DNA from 2 places in the Superficieibacter sp. genome. Region 2 is predicted to be linked to the other one. Evidence: predicted binding sites of a transcription regulator. Region 2 holds the regulator's gene; the other holds the start of a gene.
What was found. Region 2 encodes CRP, which controls carbon source genes, mostly activating them, when cyclic AMP is high. Its sites were predicted from a motif close to ATGTGANNNNNNTCACAT; they were not measured.
Positions count from the first base shown of each region.

Region 1 (5,421 bases), on a different contig from region 2:
GGCGCGGGTTCGGCAATGGTTGCGCCGTTTAGCTGACGCTGGGCAATCGGAAACAGCGTATCGTTGATCAGCGTCGACTTACCAGAGCCAGAGACGCCGGTAACGCAGGTAAACAGCCCGACCGGCAGCGTCAGCGTGACGTCCTTCAGGTTATTACCGCGTGCGCCGGTGAGCTTCAGCACTTTTTCAGGATCGGCTTTGACCCGCGTTTTCGGCACTTCAATTTTGCGTTTGCCGCTCATGAACTGACCGGTTAATGATTCCGGCACCGCCATGATCGCTGACAGCGGACCTTCCGCGACCACCTGGCCGCCGTGAACGCCAGCGCCGGGACCAATATCAATCACATGGTCCGCCGCGCGGATGGCGTCTTCATCATGCTCAACCACAATCACGGTATTACCCAGATCGCGCAGGTGAACCAGCGTGCCGAGCAGACGCTCGTTATCGCGCTGATGCAGACCGATAGATGGCTCATCCAGCACGTACATCACGCCGACCAGACCTGCGCCAATCTGGCTTGCCAGGCGAATACGCTGGGCTTCACCGCCGGAGAGCGTTTCCGCCGAGCGGGAAAGCGTCAGGTAATTCAGGCCGACGTTGACGAGAAATTTCAGACGATCGCCAATCTCTTTGAGCACTTTTTCGGCAATTTTAGCCCGCTGACCGGACAGCTTCAGGTTAGTGAAGAAGTCCATCGCGTGTCCGATGCTCATATCGGAGATGGTCGGCAGGGCGGTATTTTCCACAAATACGTGGCGCGCTTCGCGGCGCAGACGGGTGCCTTCGCAGGTGGCGCAAGGGCGGTTGCTGATGTACTTCGCCAGCTCTTCACGCACCGCGCTGGATTCGGTCTCTTTATAGCGGCGCTCCATATTGTGCAGCACGCCCTCAAAGGGGTGGCGGCGCACGGAGGTATCGCCCCGGTCGTTCACGTATTTGAATTCAATTGATTCTTTACCGGAGCCGAAGAGCACCACTTTCTGTACGTTGGCGTTCAGGCTACCCCATGGGGCGTCAACATCGAATTTGTAGTGATCCGCCAGCGAGCGCAGCATCTGGAAATAATAAAAGTTACGCCGATCCCAGCCGCGAATGGCGCCACCGGCCAGAGACAGTTCCGGGTTTTGCAGGACGCGATCCGGGTCGAAATATTGCTGTACGCCGAGGCCGTCGCAGGTTGGACAGGCACCCGCCGGGTTGTTGAATGAGAACAGGCGCGGTTCAAGCTCGCGCATACTGTAGCCGCAAATCGGGCAGGCGAAGTTTGCGGAGAAAAGCAGCTCTTCGGCTTTTGGATCGTCCATATCCGCGACAATCGCCGTCCCGCCGGAGAGATCCAGCGCGGTTTCAAACGATTCTGCCAGACGCTGCGCCAGATCTTCACGCACTTTGAAACGGTCAATCACCACTTCAATGGTATGTTTCTTTTGCAGTTCCAGCGACGGCGGATCGGAGAGATCGCAGACTTCGCCGTCGATCCTCGCGCGGATATAGCCCTGGCTCGCCAGGTTTTCCAGCGTTTTGGTGTGCTCGCCTTTACGCTCTTTGATGATCGGAGCCAGCAGCATCAGCCGCTTGCTTTCCGGCTGCGAAAGCACGTTGTCTACCATCTGGCTGACGGTCTGCGCCGCCAGCGGCACGTCGTGATCCGGGCAGCGCGGCTCGCCCACGCGAGCAAACAGCAGACGCAGGTAATCGTGGATTTCCGTGATCGTACCGACGGTAGAACGCGGGTTGTGCGACGTTGATTTCTGCTCGATAGAAATCGCAGGCGACAGCCCTTCAATATGGTCAACGTCCGGCTTTTCCATCAGCGACAGGAACTGCCGCGCATAGGCGGAGAGGGATTCGACGTAACGACGTTGCCCTTCAGCATATAACGTGTCAAAAGCCAGAGAAGATTTGCCAGAACCCGAAAGCCCGGTGACGACAATCAGTTTGTCGCGAGGGATAACGAGGTTGATGTTTTTGAGATTGTGGGTACGTGCGCCCCGAACTTCTATCTTATCCATTCACCTTTCCCGGTAGCCTGATTTGTTTGAAGGACAAACGGCGTTTTTGCAACTGAAACGGCTAATTATGACACAAATTAACCTGAATGAATATACAGTATAGGAATGCAACTTCCGCGTGGATGTGCAAAAATGTCGCCAGCAAGTTGTTTCCCGGAATCAACTTCACAAGGTATCAAAACGCGGTCTGGTAATGTTACAATCGCGCGTTTACACTCATTAAGAACGTTTTCAGGAGACACGATTATGGCCAGCAGAGGCGTAAATAAGGTGATTCTCGTCGGTAATCTGGGGCAGGACCCGGAAGTACGCTACATGCCGAGTGGTGGTGCAGTTGCCAACTTCACGCTGGCTACTTCCGAATCCTGGCGTGATAAGCAGACCGGTGAGACAAAAGAGCAGACCGAATGGCACCGCGTGGTGATGTTTGGCAAACTGGCAGAAGTTGCTGGTGAGTATCTGCGTAAAGGTTCTCAGGTGTATATCGAAGGCCAGCTGCGTACCCGTAAATGGACCGATCAGAGTGGTCAGGAACGCTATACCACCGAGATCAACGTCCCGCAAATTGGCGGCGTGATGCAAATGCTGGGTGGTCGTCCGCAGGGCGGCGCTCCGGCAGGCGGTGGTCAGCAGGGCGGTTGGGGTCAGCCTCAGCAGCCACAGCAGCAGCCTCAGGGCGGCGGCAACCAGTTCAGCGGCGGCGCGCAGTCTCGTCCGCAGCAGCAGTCCGCACCGGCACCGTCTAACGAGCCGCCGATGGACTTTGACGACGATATCCCGTTCTAAGAACACTATCATCGACCAGCTCCTTCACCGGGGCTGGTGCTTTCGCCCCGCGTCGATCAGGTAATGACTACTGGCCAGTCTGGCGGCATCTTACTCATGGTTTCGACCATCACCTCTTTAACATTATTCATAATCGCCGACATATCACCCAGCGTAATGCCCAGTAGCCCGGTGGCAAACCAGCAGGCTGCAACAAGCCCAAGCAGGGTACTGATCACCGCCAGACCAATGTAATCTGCTTTGCGGAACTGAACGTTTAGCGTACTGGCGATAAACATCAGCCCGGCGCTTACCAGCGGCCAGCGCAGCAAAACAACGCTGGTAGTAATGGTAGCCATGAAACTTCATCCTCAATCAAAAAATGACATGCCTTCGGCCTGACAGCCGATTCGTAAAAACGTGGGCGGTCATGGAGCAGGCGAGTAGTGTAATGAAACGGCGTTCCTGTTTCACAGGATGTGTGAACTATATCACATTTGTTCTTTTATTCACCAGTCAGCAGCGGGATTTTTGCCCGATTGCGGCCATGAAAAATTTTCATCCTTCACGCGGGACAAACTCAGCTATATTGTTTACTGACTTTTTTAACGGCAAGTAGCGGGTTCATCCTCATGGTTAAATTATGATTAAGATTTAAGCTACGTTAAAATGTACCGCTGTATAACTGTTTCTGAAAAAAAGCGAGTGGACAGTTAAATGTACGTATGATTAACTTTTGAACCCACCATTTTGCCTGGTCATTTAATTCTTTTGTCATTTTTTTTGTACAGATTTATTGCAGTGTGCAATCCCCTCTCGTTTTTTTTGAATTTAACGAGTACTTAATTATCACGCGGTTAATCTTCCGCTCATTTTGCCAAAAGTGGTATATGGAATTCAGCATATACTGTTTTCATGACACAACTCATCAACCAGTTGCTGCATAAATATACAGCGCACTATTGTAACTTCCCCGGCGACTCTCTCTTTTTACGGCATTATGCGCATTTTCTCCTCTCCTTAATAAAAACGTGACGTTCACTTTAAGTTTGGCTTACGGAAAAATATTATCTTCATAACCAAATATTAGGTTTTTACGATAAAAAGTCGGTTGCTAATGTCGTATGATTCATGCAACGTAATCACCTGTTTATCTAAAGTATCCGCTCTGGAGCGCAGGCACATAAAATGCAGGGACATTAGGCTGAAATGAATCATAGCGCGCAACGCAAGGTGCTGAGAGTTCTTGGGATCATCATGGTAGTTCTTCTGCCGGTGATGCTTGCGCTATGGTTTGCTCATTTAAGAGCCGTTTCAGAAACCCGCGATCAGCTCCGTTCATTTGCGCAACTTGCGCTCAATAAAACGGAGAAAGTAATTCGGCAGGCTGACATCGCGCGCGATGCGGCGGAACAATATCGCGGCGACATTTGTAGTCCACAGCATCAGCAGCGAATGCTTAATATTGTTCATGGCCGTCTGTATGTTGATGATTTAATCTACGCCACAGGCAATCAATTTATTTGTTCAACCACTACGCGTCCCGCTCAAGCCTACTTGATGCCGAAAGAAAATTACTCGCGTAAACCCGATGTGCATATTTATTATTATCGCGATACGCCGTTTTATCCTGGCTATAAAATGAACTATATGCGACGCGGTAATTATGTCGCCGTGATCAATCCGCTTTCCTACAGTGAAGTTATTTCTGAAGACCAGTCTCTGGCGTATGGTGTTTATGATACGGTGACCAATGAATTTTTCTCGGTCAGCGAGCAGGCCAATCCGACGATATTGAAAAAGCTTTTACTTAATAAAGATTATACCTTCCAGCATGACGGACGGTTTTATACCATTGCCCGCTCCGAACGACGGCCTATCGCCATTATTGTCTCCACCACCGCTTCACGCTTTCACGATAATTTCTACCATCAGGCTTCCTTAACCCTGCCGCTGGGGATAATTTGCAGCATTTTGATCCTGCTGGTCTGGTCGCGAACGCACCGGGAGTACAACTCCCCGCGCCGTCTGCTCCAGCGTGCGCTGCAAAAACGCCAGCTTCGCCTGCATTATCAACCCATTATCGATATTAAAAATAACCAGTGCGTCGGTGCTGAAGCGCTATTGCGTTGGCCAGGATTTGAAGGTCAGGTTATGGGGCCGGGAGAATTTATTCCGCTGGCAGAAAAAGAAGGGTTGATTGAACATGTCACGGATTATGTGGTTGATGAAGTTTTTTCTGATTTAGGCCATTTCCTTGCTGGACATCCAGAGCTCTATATTTCCATTAACTTATCGGCGTCCGATTTTCACTCTTCGCGCTTAATTGCTCTCATCTCGGATAAAGCACAAAAACACTCCGTGCTGGCGCAGCAAATCAAAATTGAAGTCACCGAACGCGGGTTTATTGATGTACCCAAAACGACCCCGGTTATTCAGGCATTTCGCCAGGCGGGCTATGAAGTGGCGATAGACGATTTCGGCACCGGTTATTCCAACCTGCACAATCTCTATTCCCTGAATGTCGATATTTTAAAAATTGATAAATCATTTATCGATACCCTGAGTACCAATAACCTGATCGCCGAGCATATTGTTGAGATGGCGCAAAGCCTGCGGCTGAAAACCATTGCAGAAGGGG
Region 1 covers NZ_DAMAPU010000008.1:109,342-114,762, reverse strand. Annotated here, with positions in the region: gene uvrA (excinuclease ABC subunit UvrA) at 1-2,015, opposite strand, end outside; gene ssb1 (single-stranded DNA-binding protein SSB1) at 2,262-2,801, shown strand; gene RT197_RS15550 (YjcB family protein) at 2,858-3,139, opposite strand; gene RT197_RS15545 (EAL domain-containing protein) at 3,990-5,421, shown strand, end outside.
Region 1: the regulator CRP is predicted to act here: its motif matches at 3,260-3,277, upstream of RT197_RS15550 (YjcB family protein).

Region 2 (5,421 bases):
GGTGCTTAACGGCCCTTGCGGGGCGGCGTCCGGCGCTTCGAGAATATTGACATCCCCCGCGCTGCCCGGCCCGTCAGATTTCAGCCGCTGCTGGCAGCGTTGCAGCGCAATTTCACAGGATTGCAGATAACGCTGCGCCAGATCCGGCGTCAGCATATTGTGCTCGCGTGCCAGCGTGGTCATGGCGTTGATATGCTCGACAATAAACTGGCTGTGCGTGACCCACAGTTTCATATCTTCCAGATACCGGCTATTAAATCCCGGCTCCTGCATGGCCTGGTTCAGCGAGTTAAACAGCGCGTTATGCGCCTGGTTGACCCGCATCCGCTGGTACGCCAGGGTCGGAGCCTGCGGATCGTCGCTTAAAATCAGCCGCAGTGCCTCCTGGTCCGCCTCCAGCGCACTGTCTGCGTTCTTGCGCAGCAGGCCGCTTTGCCACTGCGGCCACAGCCAGACCATGCCGCCGAATGCAATCAGGCAGCCCAGCGCAGTGTCGATCATCCTCGGCAGAATAAACTGTTCGCCGTTAAGATTGATCAACTGGAGGGTGTACACCGCCGTGACTGTAAAACCGATCATCGCCCAGCCGTAATTTTTGCGCAGGATCAGATAGCTGATAAGGGTGATCGCCAACATGGCGCAGAGCGTAAAACCGTCCGGGACGTTAAAATGCAGCGTCGCCCCGGCGATGACCAGCCCCACCAGCGTGCCAAGCGTTCGATGCAGAATGCGCACCCGCGTGGCACCGTAGCCGTTTTGGGTGACGAACATGATGGTCATTAAGATCCAGTAGGGCTTCGGCAGGTGGAGAACGCTTCCCGCCAGGCTGGCGATACTGAGCATGACGCTAAGACGCGCCGAGGTGCGCAGGGCGGGGGACTTCAGCGATAAATAGCTTTTCAGCGCCGCCCACAGCGGCAGACGGCGCTGGCGGTCGGCCATTAAATCACGCGGATAAAGCGGACGCAGGGTGCGCAGCACGCGGGCGATACGGCTAAAGTGCCAGGCGCAGAACTGACCCACCGGGTTATCCGGGTTCTGACGGGCGATTTTCTCCAGCGCGCCGATCTGCTTGTCCATATTGAAGCGGCCAGAATAATGATGGTACAGAATATCGTCCGCCATCACCCGCAGACGGGCGGCAACGGTTTGCGCATTCCAGCGGATCACCGCTTCCGCATGGCTTTGTTCTACCAGCTTTTGTACCTCTTCCGGCTGGTGTAGGCTGACCGAAATATGTTCCTGCAAATCCAGTGCCATCTGGAACATCCAGCGCAGCCGCCTGTAGTTATGGTGTTTTTTCTCCGACAGCATGTACAGCTGTTGATAGCACTGGGTAATGAGATCGACCGTTTTTTGCTGGCGGGCAAGCAGCGGCGGAAGGGCTTTTTGCGGATCGACATGCTGGGTCAGCAGGCTGTATTTGGCTTCGCAATAGTCGGCAAGCTGGCGGTAAAGCAGGCTGAGCGACTCGCGCAGCGGCTGTTCGCGCCACAGCCAGAACCAGAACCAGTTAAATAAACCGTACCAGAGCGTACCCGTCGCGTAGAGCAGCATCGGCTGCCAGACCGGAACGGACCCCGCGAGGCTAAGCGTGAAAATGGCTGCAATTAATGAGGCCGGGAGCAGACGTGCATGCAGCGGACTGATTTCCGCGGTAACGCCGAGGATCAGCGCCAGCGCGGTAAGCACCAGCGGCAGCGGCGCGCCCTGCGCCAGCAAAAGCTGTACCGCCAGGCTACTGCCTGCGAACAGCGAGCCGCCGACAATCAGACGTTTGAAAAAGCGTTTGTGCGGGGTATCCAGACCGGCGATGTTGCAGCAGGCGGGCACCAGCGAGAAGAGCAGGCCATACTGAAGCCGATCGATTATCAGACCGACAGCCACGGGCAAACAGAGCACCAGGGTTTGTCGTAGTGCGTAATTCACTTCCGGGTGATAGATCAGCCTGCGCCACATAGAGAATAACGAAACCGGCGCATTCGCAGTGGAATGCGCCGGTGAACGAACTTAGCGGGTGCCGTAAACGACGATGGTTTTACCGTGTGCGGAGATCAGGCTCTGATCTTCCAGCATTTTCAGAATGCGGCCGACGGTTTCACGCGAGCAGCCAACGATCTGGCCGATTTCCTGACGGGTGATTTTGATCTGCATACCGTCCGGGTGAGTCATCGCGTCCGGCTGTTTGGCGAGGTTAAGCAGCGTCTGCGCGATGCGGCCGGTTACGTCAAGGAAGGCGAGATTGCCCACTTTCTCAGACGTGACCTGTAAGCGACGCGCCATTTGCGCTGAAAGACGCATCAGAATGTCCGGGTTAACCTGGATCAGCTGACGGAATTTCTTGTAGGAAATTTCTGCGACTTCACAGGCGGTTTTGGCCCGCACCCAGGCGCTACGCTCCTGACCTTCTTCAAACAGGCCCAGTTCACCGATGAAATCGCCCTGGTTGAGATAAGAAAGGATCATCTCTTTCCCTTCTTCATCTTTGATCAGCACTGCCACGGAGCCTTTAACGATGTAATACAACGTTTCCGCTTTTTCACCCTGGTGAATCAGCGTGCTCTTTGATGGGTACTTATGAATATGGCAATGAGACAAGAACCATTCTAGAGTCGGGTCTGTTTGCGGTTTGCCAAGCACCATGCGCGGTTATCCTCTGTTATAAACTATCTCCGGCGGCTAAATGACGTTGCCTCCGGGGTTGCAATCGTGTCCTTCCCTCTGGCGGGGAAGCTGACTGTCGGTATGTTCCGCAGCCGTGTATCTGATGACCCGTGCATACATGCACTAAGTCAATATATCACTGTAGCATCCCGTCTGTTTTAGCATAGCTTTTGCCGCCTGTCTCCTGGTGTCTCGCTTCAGCATGACGCAGGTCGCCTTCCGTTGCGAGAATTGTTATGTGCGCGTAATCTGGGAAGAAAATTGCCATACGGGAGTTGATGAATATGCAAGCGCGAGTGAAGTGGGTTGAAGGGTTAACGTTCCTGGGCGAGTCGGCTTCCGGCCACCAGATTTTAATGGACGGTAACTCCGGTGATAAAGCGCCCAGCCCGATGGAAATGGTGCTGATGGCGGCAGGCGGATGCAGTGCGATTGACGTGGTGTCGATCCTGCAAAAGGGGCGTCAGGAGGTTACCCACTGTGAGGTGAAACTGACCTCAGAGCGCCGTGAAGAGGCCCCGCGCCTGTTCACCCATATCAATTTGCACTTTATCGTCACCGGTCACGATTTGAAAGACAGCGCCGTGTCCCGCGCGGTAGACCTCTCGGCAGAGAAATACTGTTCGGTAGCGCTGATGCTGGAAAAAGCCGTGAATATTACCCATTCATACGAAGTGAACGTTGCCTGATCCGTCGCCGGGCCTCGCGCCCGGCTATTCGATTTTTTTGCCTTCCACCAGCCGCTGAACCAGCGGCAGCATGATCAGCTCCATCGCCAGCCCCATTTTCCCGCCCGGCACCACTAAAGTATTGATGTGAGATATAAATGAGCCTTGCAGCATCGCCAGCAGCCAGGGGAAATCGATGCCTTCGAGGTTGCGGAAGTGGATCACCACAAAGCTTTCATCCAGCGACGGGATGCCTTTGGCGGCAAACGGGTTGGAGGTGTCAACGGTCGGCACCCGCTGGAAGTTGATATGGGTGCGGGAGAACTGCGGGGTGATGAAGTTAATGTAGTCCTCCATTGAACGCACCACCGAGTCCATCACCGCCTCGCGCGAATGCCCACGCTCGCTGGTATCGCGGATCAGTTTCTGGATCCACTCGAGGTTAACAATAGGCACCACGCCCACCAGCAAATCAACATGGCGGGCGACGTCATGCTGCGGCGTCACCACGCCGCCATGCAGTCCTTCATAAAACAGCACGTCGGTCGGTTCCGGCAGCGGCTGCCACGGCGTGAAGGTGCCGGGCACCTGATTCCACGGCACTGCTTCATCATAGGTATGCAGGTATTTTCGCGCCTGCCCGGTGCCCGACCGTCCGTATTCAATAAAGGTTTGTTCCAGCAGGCCGAAATCGTTCGCCTCCGGGCCGAAATAACTAATGTGCCGACCAAGATCGCGCGCTTTACGGATCGCCATATCCATTTCCGGGCGGGTGTAGCGATGGAAACTGTCCCCTTCGACTTCCGCCGCGTGCAGGCTGAGCTGGGCAAAGATCTTGCGAAAGGCGAGGCTGGTGGTGGTGGTTCCTGCCCCGCTGGAGCCTGTGACCGCAATCACCGGATGTTTGGCAGACATAGCTACTCCCTGATTATCAGTTATTTAGCCGCGAAACTGCTTGCGAGGCATGATATTGACCGTCTCATGCAACTCTGACCAGACCAGCACGGCTTCGCCGGTTTGTAACTGGTGCTTTACGTCGGCGACTTTTTGCGCCAGTGAGCGCTCATGTTCACCATAATCGGTGCCTTCACGCAAGACAAAGCTTTCGATCAGGCTATCGAGGGTTACAGGGTCAAGATCCTGCCAGGGAATAATCATCTTCAGGCTCCGAGATAGGTTTTCAGCCAGTCGGGAATGCGTTTTTCCAGCCACATTTCCGGGCGGCGCAGCGTACCGCCGACAAAGCCAACGTGACCGCCGTGCTCGGTAAGCTGGTACTCAACCTGCGGCGGTAAGGTGGCGGGATCGGGAATAACGTGGTGATCCATAAAAGGATCGTCTTTAGCATGGATGATCAGCGTCGGTTTAGCGATCTGATTAAGTAACGGCATGGCGCTGCACTGACGATAGTAATCAATCGCGTCAGCAAAACCGTGGATGCGTGCGGTGATCAAGTCATCAAAATCGCGCAGGCGGCGCACGCGCTTCAACTGCGCCAGCTCAATCGGCAGGGTGCCGGGATAGGCTTTGAGTTTTCGCGACGCGTTGCCTTTCAGCAGGTTAAGCAAATAGCGCTGATAAACGCGGGAAAAGCCTTTTTCCATATGGTAGCTGCACGCTTCCAGCACAAACGGCGCGGAGACAATCACGGCGGCGTCGAGCGGCGCGTCCGCGCCTGCTTTCGCCAGCAGGCACGCCAGCATGTTACCGCCGAGTGAATAGCCCACGGCGGCGGTCGGCGCGGGGCCGAATTCGCGTTTCAGCCAGTGTAAAAACCAGCTACCGTCTTCCGTTTCGCCGGAGTGATAGATGCGGTTCAGGCGGTTTGGCTCGCCGCTACAGCCGCGAAAATGCATCACCACGCCCAGCCAGCCCTGCTCGCTGGCAGACTGGATCAGGCCGTGGACGTAAGGACTATGCAGGCTGCCTTCCAGCCCGTGAAAGACCACCAGCCGGGGTTTGTGCTGCGCCTGCGACGGATCTTCACTCCACGCCAGATCGACAAAATCACCGTCCGGCAGATCCAGACGCTGCCAGACCGGGGTGAACTGAAGCCTGCGGCGCAGCAGGCGTGGCAGCATGGTTTGCA
Region 2 covers NZ_DAMAPU010000017.1:65,850-71,270, reverse strand. Annotated here, with positions in the region: gene RT197_RS19820 (YccS/YhfK family putative transporter) at 1-1,959, opposite strand, end outside; gene crp (cAMP-activated global transcriptional regulator CRP) at 2,011-2,643, opposite strand; gene RT197_RS19810 (OsmC family protein) at 2,949-3,353, shown strand; gene RT197_RS19805 (phosphoribulokinase) at 3,378-4,247, opposite strand; gene RT197_RS19800 (YheU family protein) at 4,272-4,490, opposite strand; gene RT197_RS19795 (hydrolase) at 4,493-5,421, opposite strand, start outside.